2 regions of the Proteus faecis genome follow, and region 1 is predicted to be linked to the other one. Evidence: riboswitches for the same ligand, from Rfam matches in the RefSeq annotation. Region 1 holds a riboswitch; the other holds the start of a gene.
The links. Region 1 has a riboswitch for thiamine pyrophosphate ahead of thiD (bifunctional hydroxymethylpyrimidine kinase/phosphomethylpyrimidine kinase). Riboswitches for the same ligand answer to the same signal wherever they lie in the genome.
Positions count from the first base shown of each region.

Region 1 (8,223 bases):
GAAAATAACGGTGGCTTTAAAGCGATTGGTTTTGGTCATACTGATGAGCGTGTTTACACCAAACTCACTACTGAAAACCCAATTGATTTAGTTCGTTACCAATTAGCAAACTGCTATATGGGTCGTGCGGGATTAATTAACTCTGGCGGCGCTTCAGGTAATAATGACCTTGAAGATGCTGTTCGTACCGCAGTGATTAATAAACGTGCGGGTGGTATGGGCTTGATCTTAGGACGTAAAGCGTTCAAAAAATCAATGAAAGATGGCGTGGCTCTAATTAATGCAGTACAAGATGTTTATCTAAACAAATCTGTCACTATTGCTTAATTATCTGATTTTACAATCAGTTAAAGCCCCTTTTTAGGGGCTTTTTAGTATTACCACCAACGATGAAAATGATGCACAGGGCCGAAACCTTGTCCAACATCTAAACTATCTGCATGTTCTAATGCTTGCTGCAAATAGTTTTTTGCTTGTTCAACACAAATCTGCCAATTAGCAACTTGAGGACGAATAGCAGCTAAGGCGGCTGAAAGCGTACATCCTGTACCATGAGTATTTTTAGTATTAATGCGTTTAGAGGTAAATCGCCACTCACCATCTTGAGTAAATAACCAATCAGGGCTTTCATTTTCAGTTAGATGCCCTCCTTTCATCAACACCGCTTTACATCCTTGTTTTAGCAATGCATAACCTTGTTGCTTCATCGCTATTTCATCTTGAGCGACATCACAACCTAACAGTGCTGCAGCTTCGGGTAAGTTAGGCGTGATCAAATCAACCAGAGGCAAAAGCTGATTAACCATTTTATTAACCGCATCAGGTTGTAATAGAGGATCACCACTTTTTGCAATCATCACGGTATCAAGAACAACAAAGGGGATCGCATATTGCTGAAGTTTGGTGCAAACCACATCAATAATCGAGGCATTAGAGAGCATGCCAATTTTGGCACTATCAATTCGAACATCAGACAAGACAGCATCTAATTGAGCGGCAACAAAATCAGGGGATAAATCATAGACACTACGGACACCACAGGTATTTTGAGCAACAAGTGCCGTCATTACTGTTGTGCCATAGACACCCAGTGCTGAAAATGTTTTCAGATCGGCCTGAATACCTGCACCACCACTAGGATCAGTGCCTGCGATAGACAATGCATTGAATCTCACTGATTAACTCCTCCTTTCACCAGTTACAGAAAAGTCGGGCTCTGTTAATCAGCAGAGTTACCTTGACTTCCCTACGCTGGCATTATCCAGATCAGGTTATACGGGTTCATCTCAGCCATAAGGCGCCCCGAGCCAAAGCCTGTAAATTCAGGCGATAAGGAGTATCGCATGCTCAAGATAAAGATGCTAGTTTGATAGCTAATATCGATTTATAAATTCTCTCTTGTTGAGATTTGTTATTCAGTAAGATAAATCAGTTATAGTTGTATATAATAAATAGTAAGCCGAGGGCCTCTATTGCACGACATATCGATTTAAGAAAGGGTAAATAACAATTTTTTAATTTGCACTCTCTAACCATAGGATTATCTGTATAAAAAACAGTCCAAACGCCAGTTGTCAACGCTTAAACTTAAACGCTTTATAAACTAACCTCTGTTTTTTTCTTTTTTTTATTTAACTCTTTTTATTTGTTACTCTATTATTCAGCCAGAAATTAATCTTTTTTTCTAAACTGATGTTATTAATATTAAATTTATCTCAATATTTTAATTAAGTCATAATAATAAATATTTGTTAGGTTTTTTCTATTGAAAGTAACTAAGCCTATATTAAGGCTTGCAAACCTTATTTATTAGCTATTTATTTTTTAAATCTAATAAAATTTAATTTTCGTTAGAAACGATATATTATCATAAAAAAATAACATCATTTAATATCAGACAAAATGACGTTCATAAGTACAATAAGTCTATCGTTTTATTCTTAACCAACTCTAACCCTTTAAGATTTTATTTAAGATGTAAAGTTTCAGATACCTCTTATCTTAAATACTTGTCGATTAAATAACACTATTAGTAATGTTTATTTGTCATCACCAGAATCACTGTTTATGTCGTACTCGGAGTTACATTATGTCATCGTCCTATTTTCACCCTAGCGTATTAGCTACAACGCTGTTTTCACTTGCGTTAACAACTTCCGCTTTCGCTTCTGAAAATAATGCAAATAGCCATCAGACTATTATGACAGAAAACCAACAAGTCGCCAGCAACCCTCCTCAATCTAATAATGACGAGAATTACTGGGAAAAATTCAAACGTAATGTTAATCAAACTTGGGATAACGACCAATATAATTACTATTTACCTGTATGGACTTGGCATAACCGTTTTACTTACGATAAAGAAAAAACTGATCGTTATAACGAAACACCTTGGGGTTTTGGTATGGGAAAATATCGTTATGACAATGATGGTGATTGGCACTCTCTTTATGCGATGGCATTTATGGACTCAAATAACCGTGTACAACCTATTATGGGCTATGGTTTTGAGAAAATGTGGTATCCCAGTGATAAAAATGGGTTTCGTATGGGAGCCGGCTTTACACTAAGCATTACAGCGCGCCATGAATATAACTATATTCCTATGCCACTTCCTTTACCGCTAGTTTCTATCGGTTATGGGCATCTTTCACTACAAGCGACTTATGTACCAGGAACTTATAACAATGGTAACGTGTTATTTGCTTGGTTACGTTGGCAGTAACTCCTTTATTTTTGCCACTCAGAATAAATACAAACAATAAAAATAGAACATAAAAAAACGCATCTCAGTGATGCGTTTTTTGGTTCAACCGTGTGTTAACCAATCAGTAATAGCTTAAATATCTTGGCTTGCTTGAGCACTGTTCGGTGTTTTCTTCATACGGGATATTTTAAAACCAACCCATAAGAACGCGATCCAGAATGGCATTAAAATTACCGAAATATTCACTTGTGGCATAAATAAGATAATCACTAAAATCATGCATAAGAAAGCAAGGCAAATGTAGTTACCATAAGGATACCAAAGAGCTTTAAAGAAAGGCTCTACACCCTCTTTCGTTTTTGCAGCTCTAAATTTTAAATTCGCCAAACAGATCATAATCCAGTTAAGTACTAATGTGGTTACAACCAAGGCCATTAATAGTTCTAACGCTTGATCAGGTAATAAGTAATTAACTAAAATACCTAATGAGGTCGCAATAGCAGACAATAGTAACGACACTACTGGTACACCACGTTTATTAATACGAGAAAGTGCATGTGGCGCATTTCCTTGTTTTGCCAAACCATAAAGCATACGACTATTAGAATAAACGCCACTGTTATAAACTGACAGAGCAGCAGTTAATACCACAGCATTTAAAATATTTGCGATTAAGAAATTATCCAAATTATGGAAAATCAGGACGAATGGGCTTTCACCTTTCACAACTTGCGTCCAAGGATAGAGTGAAAGTAACACTAACAATGAGCCGATATAGAAAATTAAAATACGATAAACAACTTGGTTAGTTGCTTTTGGGATACTGACTTTTGGATTTTCAGCTTCAGCCGCGGTGATCCCCACCAGTTCAAGTCCCCCAAAAGAGAACATCACAATGGCTAATGCAGACATAAAGCCCGTAAAACCATGGGGGAAAAAACCTAGCTCCCATAAATTGCTAACCGAAGCTTGAGGGCCACCATTACCACTTGCCAGTAAGTAGCTCCCAAATAAAATCATACCAACGATCGCCAACACTTTAATAATGGCAAACCAGAATTCTGTTTCACCATACATTTTAACGTTAATCAAATTGATTAAGTTAATTGCCACGAAAAAGATAGCAACGGAAACCCAAACTGGAATATCAGGTAACCAGTAGTTAATGTATTTACCTGCAGCGGTTAATTCTGCCATACCGACAAGAATAAACATCACCCAATAGTTCCAGCCTGATAAAAAGCCAGCAAATGGGCTCCAATATTTATTAGCAAAGTGACTAAACGAACCCGCAACTGGCTCTTCGGCAACCATTTCGCCTAATTGGCGCATGATCATAAACGCAATAAAACCACCAATAGCATATCCTAATATTACTGATGGGCCTGTCATATTAATAGTTTGCGCTATACCAAGAAACAGACCAGCGCCGACAGCACCACCCAGCGCAATTAGCTGGATATGTCGATTTTTCAGACCGCGCTTAAGTTCTGTCTGTTGCGACTCTCTCGCCATACATCCTCTTCTCTTTATTATTTTATCAACTTAACATGTAAACTAATGTTTACGATTTTATTCATTTCGAGCCACCATTAAAACACTATTCTGACTTGAATAACAAATACATTTTATGCTAGGCGAAAAATAATAAGAAAAGCTATCTTTTAGTGATGTTTCGAGGGGAATAATGTGGTAAAGCGACAAAGACCTTGTTGGAAATCCTCTCCTCGATCGCAAAAATTATCTAAAGCCACCAGATAAAGGCCAAAGGTAATGGCCAATGCAATAATTAAGCTAATAATTATTTTCTTTGCGTTCAATTTAAAATCCTTTAAATACATTTTGTTAGTATGACTTACCACATTACAAGTATTCGCTTAAATACGATAACAAGAAAAGGAGTTGTTGTTATAAAATTCGCAATCAATTATCTCTATAAGTAAATTTAGCATAACTTTCATTATGAAAGGTAAACGCTTCCTCGACAGACTTCAGATAATGTGCATTATTTCGCTCTAAACTGTATGTAAAATGACCTTATATTAGTAAGTACACATTTTGCCAACGATTAGAGATAGCTATCCATTAATATGGATTTCTCTGTCTGCCATTTTTTGTATAAGATTAGGGAGTTAATTTTGATTTTTACCTTAACTTCATTGATAGAATGGAACTGTAATGCCACAAGATAATCATCTCGCATTAGTTTGCGCGCTAAGTAAATGGATTGAGGAGCATTTAGGCCGTGTTATCCATCTTGAAGAGTTGGCGGCTTATTCTGGGTATTCTCTTTGGCACATGCAGAAAATCTTTAAAGAAGTCACAGGCACCTCTTTAGGAAAGTATATCCGTCAGCGTAGATTAGCTGGTGCTATTCATTTATTACGTACCAGTGAACGCTCTATCTTCGATATCGCCCTTGATTTCGGCTTTGGTTCACAATCTCACTTTACTTATATGTTCCGTAAAGAGTATGGCATCACGCCTTTCGACTTTCGGCAAAATCAAGAGATCGTTTTAGAAACCAAACAGCCGTTACATTTACAATCACCTTGTTGTGATTAACCCTTCTATTTATGTGGCATTATACAGATAGCCTTTAATGTCACATAAATAATACTCAAGCTATGTGATGATAGACCGCTTCGTCCTTCCTTTATCATGATTGCTTTTATTTAATATGGGGATGCTAATGAGTATTAAGCTTATCGCTATTGATTTAGATGGAACCTTACTTAACAAACAACACGAAATTACGCCAGAAGTAAAACAAGCCGTTCAGAGAGCAAAAGAAGCGGGAGTTAAGATTGTATTGGCTTCGGGACGCGCTTTTAATGGCATCTATCCCTATTTAAAAACACTCGGTCTTGATACATCTAACTGTTACTGCATCAGCAATAATGGCAGCCAAATCCATCAAGCAGATAATGGTGAAGTAATTATTCAAGATCTACTTAATTTTGAAGATTACCTCTATTTTGAAAACCTCGCTCGCGAGATTGGTGTCCATTTTCACGTTATCAGTGATAATAAGATTTATACCACAAATAGTCATATTAGCCATTTCACCTGCCAAGAAGCCTTTCTATCTTGGACTCCGCTTTATTATCGTCCACTGAATGAAATGCAGACTGATATGCATTTTAGTAAGTTTATGATTGTTGATGCGCCAGCCGTTTTGGATAATGCGATTCAATATCTTCCTGCTAATATTTATGAACAATACAGTATATTACGCAGTGCACCTTATTTTATTGAAGTGTTGAACACCAACGTCAATAAAGGGAGTGCGGTTCAAAAAGTCGCTGAACATTTAAAGATCACACCAGAAAAAATTATGTGTATTGGTGACCAAGGTAATGATTTGGCAATGCTGAAATATGCAGGCTTAGGTGTTGCAATGGGAAATGCCCCTGAAGAAGTGAAAAAAGTCGCCAAATTCGTCACACTTTCTAATGAAGAACACGGTGTTGCAGTCGCTATCAATAAATTTATTTAAACACGATCTTTTTTGTGTTTTATCGCGAATGTCTACAAAATTATATAGCTATTGTGATCCTTAGCAGAGGATCACACTGCTTTTCAACCAAAAACATAGCCTTTTATTATTCTATAATTGCTGTTAAATGAGCGTTAAATCTGCCTTTCTTCTTACATATCCTTCAGAATTTGTTACTATCAATTCACTTTTCGTTATTCAAACTGCATTTTCACAACATATTAAGCTGTTAATTAGGCTAGATGTAGAATAACAAATATAAATCATTTATATATTTTCTTCACAGACAGGTAGTTTAAGTTATGCTTTCTACAAAAGATATGCTCGTTCTTGGAATGATGGTTTTTGCACTCTTCCTTGGTGCTGGCAATATTATTTTCCCCCCTATGGCGGGTTTTCAATCGGGAAACCTCTGGTTTAGTACATCTTTAGGTTTCCTAGTTACTGGCGTCTTACTCCCATTCCTAACCTTAGTTATCGTTGCAATTCGTGGACGTGGTGAGCGTCTTTCTATTGATTTACCTTCATGGGTTGCCGTCATCTTCTGGGTAGCACTGTATCTTATCGTAGGCTCTACTTTTGCGATGCCTCGTGTTACCAATACTGCTTATGAAATGGGTTTCTTACCTTTAGGGCTCGTTGAAAAAAATACGGCAACACATCTCACTTTCGCTCTTGTGTTTAACATCACCAGTATGTTCTTCATGTTAAAACAAGGCACGATGATAAGCGCCATTGGTAAATTTATGACACCCGCGCTCTTAATTCTGCTGGTTGTTGTTGGTATTGCTGTTGTGGCTAAACCAATTTCCCCAATTGGTGAACCGACAGGCCTGTATGCGGTAAATGGCTTCTTCTCTGGCTTTATTGATGGCTACCAAACCATGGATGTCCTTTCAGCTATGGCATTTGGCGGTATCGTGGCTCGTGCTTTATATACCAAAGGAATTACTGAACCACGCCAGATCGGTTTGATTACCGTAAAAGCGGGTATGATTTCAGTCTTACTGTTAGCCGCACTTTATCTGTGCCTTTTCTACTTAGGTGCAACAAGCCACTCTGTTTCTGTTTTTGCTGATCCTGCACTCAATGCTACTAACGGTGGTCAAATTTTCTCACGATATGTCGATGCGCTGTTTGGCTCTGTTGGTACGTGGTTAATGGGCGGGATTGTTTTATTAGCCAGTATGACAACACTTGTAGGTGTAACAAGTGCTGCTGCTGACTACTTTGCGACATTCCATCACCGTTTAGGCTATCGCTTTTGGGTTGTGGTATTTACATTAATGACCACAATTGTATCAACGTTTGGCCTTGATACATTATTACGAGTGACTATTCCTGCATTATTAATGATTTATCCAACCGCAGTCACATTAGTATTACTGCAATTTATTCGTAATAAATTAAAAACGCCTCGCTTTACCTATCGCGTTACAATTGCCATCATCGTATTAATGAGTCTTTTCGATACGTTGAAACAATTGAAATGGTTAAATGCTGACTTACTGCAATTATTTAGCTATATCCCGCTTTCTGATTATGGTCTAGGTTGGGTATTACCTGGTGCGATTGCATTTATATTTTCGTTGGTGGTTAGCTTAAATCTTAAAGAAGAAAGCCTTCCAGTAGGAGATTCAGCGAAATAAGCAACAATATAACACCTAATTTGTAATGCTGATTGTAAGTTGAGAAAAAAGCGTCTTCCAAATTCTATATTGGAGACGCTTTTTGCGTTTCTATTACTTAAATTTTTACTATCTATTCATCATAGAAAACTTAAGTTCGGTATTTATCAATCAATGCTCTTAAAATCGCTTCTGATTGAGCATCAGGGATCCCATTCGCTTTGCTCGCCCTAAAATGCATTTGGAAGGCCTTCACTACTTTTTGTGCATTATTATCTAATACACCATTTGTTGGTGTTTGATAACCATATTGCTGCAATAACTGTTGGAAAGTTGCAACGTCAACAGGCTCTGAAGGTTCTCTACCCGCTAAATAAGTTTGTACTAAC
Region 1 is NZ_JASVWV010000003.1:88,435-96,657, forward strand. Features, by position in the region: gene fbaB (class I fructose-bisphosphate aldolase) at 1-327, shown strand, start outside; gene thiD (bifunctional hydroxymethylpyrimidine kinase/phosphomethylpyrimidine kinase) at 378-1,175, opposite strand; TPP riboswitch at 1,227-1,315, opposite strand; gene pagP (lipid IV(A) palmitoyltransferase PagP) at 2,090-2,725, shown strand; gene QSH13_RS05985 (amino acid permease) at 2,840-4,222, opposite strand; gene mgrB (PhoP/PhoQ regulatory lipoprotein MgrB) at 4,372-4,548, opposite strand; gene QSH13_RS05995 (helix-turn-helix domain-containing protein) at 4,886-5,272, shown strand; gene yidA (sugar-phosphatase) at 5,400-6,206, shown strand; gene brnQ (branched-chain amino acid transport system II carrier protein) at 6,509-7,855, shown strand; gene QSH13_RS06010 (N-acetylmuramoyl-L-alanine amidase) at 7,986-8,223, opposite strand, start outside.

Region 2 (8,223 bases), on a different contig from region 1:
CGAGCAATCTGGTATTCAAGAATTTTAAAAGAAGGGTAATGCATTATCACGATAGCGGCGCGAGTCACTGCGCCGCCGTCTTCAAAACCAACGTCAGCACCTGCTATGTAAATTGGTGCTGTGAGTTGGTCTGTTAAAATAATCTGTTGAGCTTTTTCTGTCTGCTCCTGACGTAATTGTTGGGTATTAATCATTATCCTGATGATAAGGCTTCGATAAACGGTGAACCGCATCAATAAATGCACCAGCATGTTCAGGTGGAACATCTTGATGAATACCGTGCCCAAGATTAAAGACATGACCATTGCCTTTACCAAACCCAGCAAGAATAGTTTCAACTTCTTGTTCTATTCTTGCTGGCGGTGCATACAGCATAGAAGGATCCATATTACCTTGTAGCGCAACTTTATCCCCCACTCGACGACGTGCATCTTCAATATCAATCGTCCAATCAAGTCCTAATGCATCGCAACCTGTCGCCGCCATCGCTTCTAGCCAACGACCACCACCTTTGGTAAATAAAGTGACTGGCACTTTCCTTCCATCATATTCACGAATAAGACCATCAACAATCTTATGCATATAGTGTAATGAGAAGAGTTGGTAATCACGCCCTGTCAGCACACCACCCCATGTATCAAAGATCATGATAGATTGTGCACCCGCTTTAATTTGAGCATTCAAATACAGAATAACGCTATCTGCCAGTTTATCCAGTAATAGATGTAGTGCTTGAGGATCTGAATACATCATTTTTTTTATTTTTGTGAAGGCCTTACTACTTCCACCTTCAACCATATAGGTTGCTAATGTCCAAGGACTTCCCGAAAAACCAATTAATGGCACACTGCCTTGCAATGCATGACGGATAGCACGTACTGCATTCATCACATATCCCAATTCATCTTCTGGATCAGGAATAGGCAATTTTTTTATATCATCAAGATTATTTATTGGTGATTTAAAACGAGGACCTTCACCGGTTTCAAAGTAAAGGCCTAATCCCATTGCATCAGGAATAGTTAAAATATCAGAAAATAAAATAGCAGCATCTAAAGGAAACCGTCTTAAAGGCTGTAATGTCACTTCACATGCTAATTCTGTGTTCTTGCACAATGAGATGAAATCCCCCGCTTGTGCCCGTGTTTCCTTATATTCAGGAAGATATCTGCCTGCCTGACGCATCATCCAAACTGGGGTGACATCAACAGGTTGGCGCAACAGCGCACGTAAATAGCGGTCGTTTTTCAACTCACTCATGACTAACTCCATTAACAGTAATAGGGCCGCAAAATAGCATGCATTGTAACATGCTGGAAAAATAACTGTTGGCAGACAGCGCCTTTATTTAGTTCTTCTCTTTATCTTGTCGAATATTGGCTATCGTATCTTCTATCAAACGTCTGGCGATAGTATCTGGCGGTGGGATCTGCGGTAATTGATCGTAGCGATACCAACCCGCACTCATTAATTCAGAAGGATCATGACGTAATTCACCACCATCATAATCAGCTAAAAAGCCCATCATTAAAGAATGAGGAAACGGCCAAGGCTGAGAAGATACATAGCGAATATTGCGAATGCGAATATTGCTCTCTTCAAACACTTCACGGGCTACGGCTTCTTCTAATGTTTCACCAACCTCAACAAAGCCAGCGAGTACAGTGTAAAGAGGTGAATGTTTATGTCTAACATGATGTGCTAACAAGATTTTATCTTCATGGCGAATACCCACAATAATACAAGGGGCAATTTGCGGATAATAGCGTTCATGACAGTTATCGCATAAACATGCCCATTCACTCTCACTATGGCGCATTTTAGAACCACAATAACCACAAAAACGGTGGGAACGATAAAACTCAGCCAGTTGGACACCACGGCCGACTAATTTAAATAAGTTTTCATCTTGTGAGGCGATAAGTCTTGGTGAACACATATCGTTATCCATTTTTCCATGAATAAGCCAAACTGTTTCACCCTGCCATTCACCCACAATTTTGGCGTGCTGACCAATGAGATCCCAATCTTTAGCTAAGCCAAATGGAAGTTCACCTTTAGGTAACCACACTCGCCCACCAAGACTGACTGTCCACCAGCCCTTTTCTAAGCCTGTTAATGTATATAAATGCATAACGACCATTCTATCCAAAATAATGATATAGAATAAAGGATACTCTCTTTAACAAGAACCACTCAATGAATTATGACGTTCTTCTCTTATCTATTAATATTTTCTCACTCAAACCAATAAATTATATTAATGTTACTGAGAGTGATCATTATTTAAATCCCCCCAGAAAAAGGTGAAAATACCAACAGCGGAATTTCAATAAATAACCCATGTCGGACTTGTAGTTTTTAAAATCTTTCATATACTGGACATCTTCTTGTCGGAGTGCCTAGTGTTTATAAGGCTATTATAAACACAGGCTGAGACCGTTAATTCGGGATCCGCGGAACCTGATCGGGTTAATACCCGCGAAGGGAACAAGAGTGATTCGACCTTTTGATAGCTTTATTACGTATATTTTTTACACTCCCATATACACCTATCTGTCGATACTCCCTGCGACCTCCAGACAAGCATTTTTCTCAATATTCACCCGACAGGCTACCGCCTGCATGATATTTATTAGGAAATGCTATGTCCCAAAATCAAACTATATCCGTCAAAGATATTTCACCAACAAACAACAAACAGCGCCCACGAAAAGAACAGCGTGATGCTGCTCAAGAGTTTATCAGCACCATTCAAGGCGTAAGTTTTCCAAATTCAAACCGCATTTACCTCGAAGGCTCACGTACTGACATTAAGGTACCAATGCGTGAGATCCAACTTGATAAAACGCTAGTAGGAGGATCAAAAGACTCCCCTATTTTTGAAGAGAATGAACCCGTACCCGTATATGACACATCAGGCCCTTATGGTGATCCCGCGTCTCAACTTGATGTTAATCTTGGATTAAAAAAAATACGCCAACCATGGATTGATGAGCGCAATGATACGGAAACTCTTTCACTTTTAAGTTCAGATTTCACCCAACAACGCCTTTCTGATGCTGGATTAGAACATCTGCGCTTCCCGTTAAAACCAAGCCCTAAAAAAGCGCTAAATGGCAAACGTGTTACACAGTTACATTATGCACGCCAAGGCATTATTACGCCTGAAATGGAGTTTATTGCTATTCGTGAAAATATGGGGCGTGAGAGAATTCGTAGCGAAGTTTTACGCCAACAGCATGCAGGATTTAGCTTTGGTGCTCATCTTCCTGACAACATTACTCCTGAGTTTGTGCGCCAAGAAGTTGCAGCTGGTCGAGCAATCATTCCTGCCAATATCAATCACCCAGAATCAGAGCCAATGATTATTGGGCGAAATTTCTTAGTAAAAGTGAATGCCAATATCGGAAACTCTTCGGTAACCTCCTCTATTGAAGAAGAAGTTGAAAAACTAATTTGGTCTACACGCTGGGGAGCAGATACCGTAATGGATCTCTCAACCGGCCGTTATATTCATGAAACGCGTGAGTGGATCATTCGCAATAGCCCTGTTCCTATTGGTACAGTTCCAATTTATCAAGCACTTGAGAAAGTTAACGGTATTGCTGAAGATCTCTCTTGGGAAATATTCCGTGATACTTTGCTTGAACAAGCAGAGCAAGGGGTTGATTACTTTACTATTCATGCTGGTGTCTTATTACGTTATGTGCCAATGACCGCAAAACGCCTCACGGGTATTGTGTCTCGTGGCGGTTCAATAATGGCGAAATGGTGTTTATCACACCATAAAGAGAATTTCCTCTACGAACATTTCCGTGAAATCTGCGAAATTTGTACGGCTTATGATGTCTCCCTTTCGCTCGGCGACGGGCTAAGACCGGGTTCAATTCAAGATGCGAACGATGAAGCCCAATTTTCTGAATTACATACGCTAGGTGAACTGACAAAAATTGCATGGGAATATGACGTTCAAGTCATGATAGAAGGCCCTGGCCACGTTCCAATGCAGATGATCCGCCGCAATATGACAGAAGAATTAGAGCATTGTCATGAAGCACCTTTTTATACCTTGGGCCCACTAACGACTGATATCGCACCGGGTTATGACCATTTTACTTCAGGTATTGGTGCAGCAATGATTGGCTGGTTTGGTTGTGCGATGTTGTGTTACGTCACGCCCAAAGAACACCTTGGCTTACCTAATAAAGAAGATGTAAAACAAGGTCTTATTACTTATAAAATCGCCGCTCATGCTGCCGATTTAGCCAAAGGGCATCCTGGCGCTCAAATCCGTGATAATGCAATGTCAAAAGCGCGATTTGAGTTTAGATGGGAAGATCAATTCAATTTAGCGCTTGATCCTGAATCGGCACGTCAATATCACGATGAAACCTTGCCTCAAGCATCAGGAAAAGTCGCTCACTTCTGCTCAATGTGTGGACCTAAATTCTGTTCAATGAAAATAACGCAAGAAGTACGCGATTATGCGGCTGGTATGGAACAAATGTCTCAAGCCTTTAAAGAGCATGGCAGTGAGTTATACCACAGTGCAGAAATCACCAATATTGAGGTGACTGAAAATGAACAGATCCTCTAACACACCTTTTGCACCGACAGAAAAAAAGCTTGGGCTTTATCCTGTTGTTGATTCTGTTGAGTGGATCGAACGCCTGTTAAAAACAGGCGTTACCACCCTGCAATTACGCATAAAAGATAAACAACCAGACGATGTTGAACAAAAGATCATTGAAGCAATAAAACTAGGCAAACAGTATCAGGCAAGACTGTTTATCAATGATTATTGGCAACTCGCCATTAAACATCACGCCTACGGTGTTCATCTTGGTCAAGAAGATCTTGATATTGCTGACCTTAATGCCATTAAACAATCAGGATTACGTCTTGGTATTTCCACTCACGATGAAGCGGAATTACAAAGAGCGAAAATATTACGCCCATCTTACATTGCATTAGGGCATATATTTCCAACCACAACAAAAGATATGCCATCTAAACCTCAAGGTTTGAAGGCACTCAAGCATCAAGTAGCTCTGACACCTGATTTTCCAACTGTTGCTATTGGTGGGATCTCACTAGAAAGAGTGCCTGATGTTGTTGCTACTGGCGTTGGGAGCGTAGCCTTAGTCAGTGCAATAACAAAAGCACCAGATTGGCAACAAGTGACTCGTAAGTTATTAGAATTAGTAGAAGGAAAACCAGCATGCTAAATGATAATGATTTTATGCGTTATAGCCGACAAGTGATGTTAGAAGATATTGGCTTAGAAGGTCAAAATAAGCTTCAACAAGCAAAGGTACTGATTGTTGGTCTGGGTGGATTAGGCTCTCCTGCTTCTCTTTATCTTGCAGGTGCAGGCGTTGGCGAACTTATTTTAGTTGATGATGATGAATTGCATGTTTCTAATCTACAACGTCAAATTCTTTATCGTACTCAAGATATTCCTGATGCAAAATCAGAGGTCGCAAAGCAGACTCTACTTGCATTAAATCCGGATATAAAAATTACCTCTTATAAACAACGTATTAATGATGATTCATTATATAAATTAGTTAAAGAGGTCGATTTAGTTTTAGATTGCACAGATAACATGCTCACACGCCAAGCGATTAACCGTGCTTGTGTCACACAGCAAACTTCGCTTATCAGTGGCAGTGCTGTAGGGTTTAGTGGCCAACTAATGGTGTTTGAACCACCTTTTACTTATGGCTGCTATCACTGCCTGTATCCTGATGAAACTGAACCACAAAGAAACTGCAAAACAGCCGGAATTCTAGGTCCTGTTGTGGGTGTAATTGGTACACTTCAGGCACTTGAAGCAATTAAATTGCTATCTGGTTTACCCTGTTCTCTGAGTGGAAAACTTCGCCTTTTCGATGGTAGAAAACAAAATTGGAGTACTTTGCGTTTAACACCATCAAAAACATGTCCTGTTTGTCGAGGGGTAGCATGAACATCACCGTAAATGACGAACAATATTCTCTGGATATGCCTGTCACCATCTGTCAGCTCCTTATTCAGTTAGAGCAGCCACCAATTGGTGTGGCGCTTGCTATCAATGAAACGATTGTTCCCCGTGAAGACTGGGAAACACATTTTATAAATGATGGCGATACTATTCTTCTCTTCCAAGCAATTGCAGGGGGCTGATATGTTAAAAATTGCTGATACAACATTTACATCTAGACTATTTACAGGCACAGGGAAATTTGCAACACCAACACTAATGACAGAAGCTATTAAGGCTTCGGGTAGCCAATTAGTCACGATGGCCATGAAACGTGTAGATTTAAAAAATGGTAATGATGATTTAATCGCACCACTTAAATCATTAGGAGTAAAATTATTACCCAATACTTCAGGCGCAAAAACAGCACAAGAAGCTATTTTTGCGGCTCGTTTAGCCAAAGAAGCCTTTGGCACCCATTGGGTAAAATTAGAAATTCATCCTGACACCAAATATTTACTACCCGATCCTATTGAAACACTTAAAGCTGCGGAGCTCCTCGTTAAAGAAGGTTTTGTTGTCTTGCCTTATTGCAGTGCTGATCCTGTTTTATGTCGCCGTCTAGAAGAAGTTGGCTGTGCCGCTGTAATGCCTTTAGGTTCTCCTATCGGCTCCAATCAAGGTTTACAGACGCGTGATTTTTTACAAATTATCATTGAACAAGCCTCAATTCCTGTTGTTGTAGATGCTGGCATTGGTGCACCAAGCCATGCACTCGAAGCTTTAGAGCTAGGGGCTGATGCCGTATTGGTTAATACCGCAATTGCTGTTGCAAAAAATCCTATTCTAATGGCACAAGCATTTAAAACAGCGCTTGAGGCTGGTGAACTTGCTCGACAATCAGGGCTTGCTACAGCCACTTCCGTTGTAAATATGCAAGCACAAGCCTCTAGTCCATTAACTCAATACTTAGAGGCATTCTAATGGACACTTTTTCTGATTATTGGCAACAGCTTGATTGGGATGACATTACATTAAAGCTCAATAGTAAAACCAATGCGGATGTTGAAGCCGCATTAAATCGCCACACGCTGACACTTGATGATTTTATGGCGCTGATTTCACCCGCGGGTCGCCATTATTTAGAGCCAATGGCACAACGCGCTCAACAATTAACGCGTCAGCGTTTTGGCAATGTCGTAGGATTGTATGTACCGCTTTACCTTTCTAATTTATGCGCAAATGACTGTACTTATTGTGGCTTTTCAATGAGTAATGCCATTAAACGTAAAACATTAAATGAAAGTGAGATCATTGCCGAATGTAATAGCATCAGACAATTAGGTTTTGATAGCTTGTTATTAGTGACTGGAGAACATCAAAGAAAAGTGGGTATGGATTATTTTCGCCAATATATCCCTCTTATTCGAGAAAATTTCAGTTCATTAATGATGGAAGTTCAACCTCTTGCTACAGAAGAATATGCAGAATTAAAAACACTCGGTATTGATGGCGTGATGGTTTATCAAGAAACCTATCATGAACCAACCTATCAATTGCATCATCTAAGAGGTAAAAAACAGGACTTTCATTGGCGACTACAAACACCAGATAGATTAGGGCAAGCTGGAATTGATAAAATTGGGTTAGGTGCATTGATTGGTCTTTCAAACCAATGGCGTAGCGATTGTTATATGGTGGCAGAACATCTCTTATTTTTACAAAAACGCTATTGGAAAAGCCGTTACTCAATCTCTTTTCCTCGTTTACGCCCTTGTGCTGGTGGACTAAGCCCCGCATCAGTAATGAGTGAAGCGGAATTAGTGCAATTGATCTGTGCTTTTCGTATTTTGGCACCTGATGTTGAGCTTTCACTTTCAACCCGTGAATCTCCTTATTTTCGTGATAATACAGTGCCATTAGCTATTAATAACATTAGTGCGGGTTCTAAAACTCAACCCGGTGGATATTCTGATAGCCATGAAGAATTAGAACAATTCTCGCCTAATGATAATCGCCATGTTAATGATGTGATTAACGCATTAAAAGAACGAGGATTACAACCCGTTTGGAAAGACTGGGATAATTACTTGGGTCGTTAATTAAAGTTTAAATAATATAAAACCGCCTTTAGTTTATTTAATTACAATAACAAAGGCGGTTTTTATTATATTTTAGATAAAAATTTAATAATTTAATTCCAATCAAACAAAAATAAAACATATCTATTTATTATTAGGTTTCACTCAAATTCG
Region 2 is NZ_JASVWV010000020.1:5,704-13,926, forward strand. Features, by position in the region: gene nfi (deoxyribonuclease V) at 1-194, opposite strand, end outside; gene hemE (uroporphyrinogen decarboxylase) at 187-1,260, opposite strand; gene nudC (NAD(+) diphosphatase) at 1,349-2,134, opposite strand; TPP riboswitch at 2,385-2,507, shown strand; gene thiC (phosphomethylpyrimidine synthase ThiC) at 2,648-4,600, shown strand; gene thiE (thiamine phosphate synthase) at 4,584-5,231, shown strand; gene QSH13_RS16970 (HesA/MoeB/ThiF family protein) at 5,225-5,974, shown strand; gene thiS (sulfur carrier protein ThiS) at 5,971-6,171, shown strand; gene QSH13_RS16980 (thiazole synthase) at 6,173-6,952, shown strand; gene thiH (2-iminoacetate synthase ThiH) at 6,952-8,070, shown strand.
Region 2: another riboswitch for thiamine pyrophosphate. It lies ahead of thiC (phosphomethylpyrimidine synthase ThiC); the one in region 1 lies ahead of thiD (bifunctional hydroxymethylpyrimidine kinase/phosphomethylpyrimidine kinase).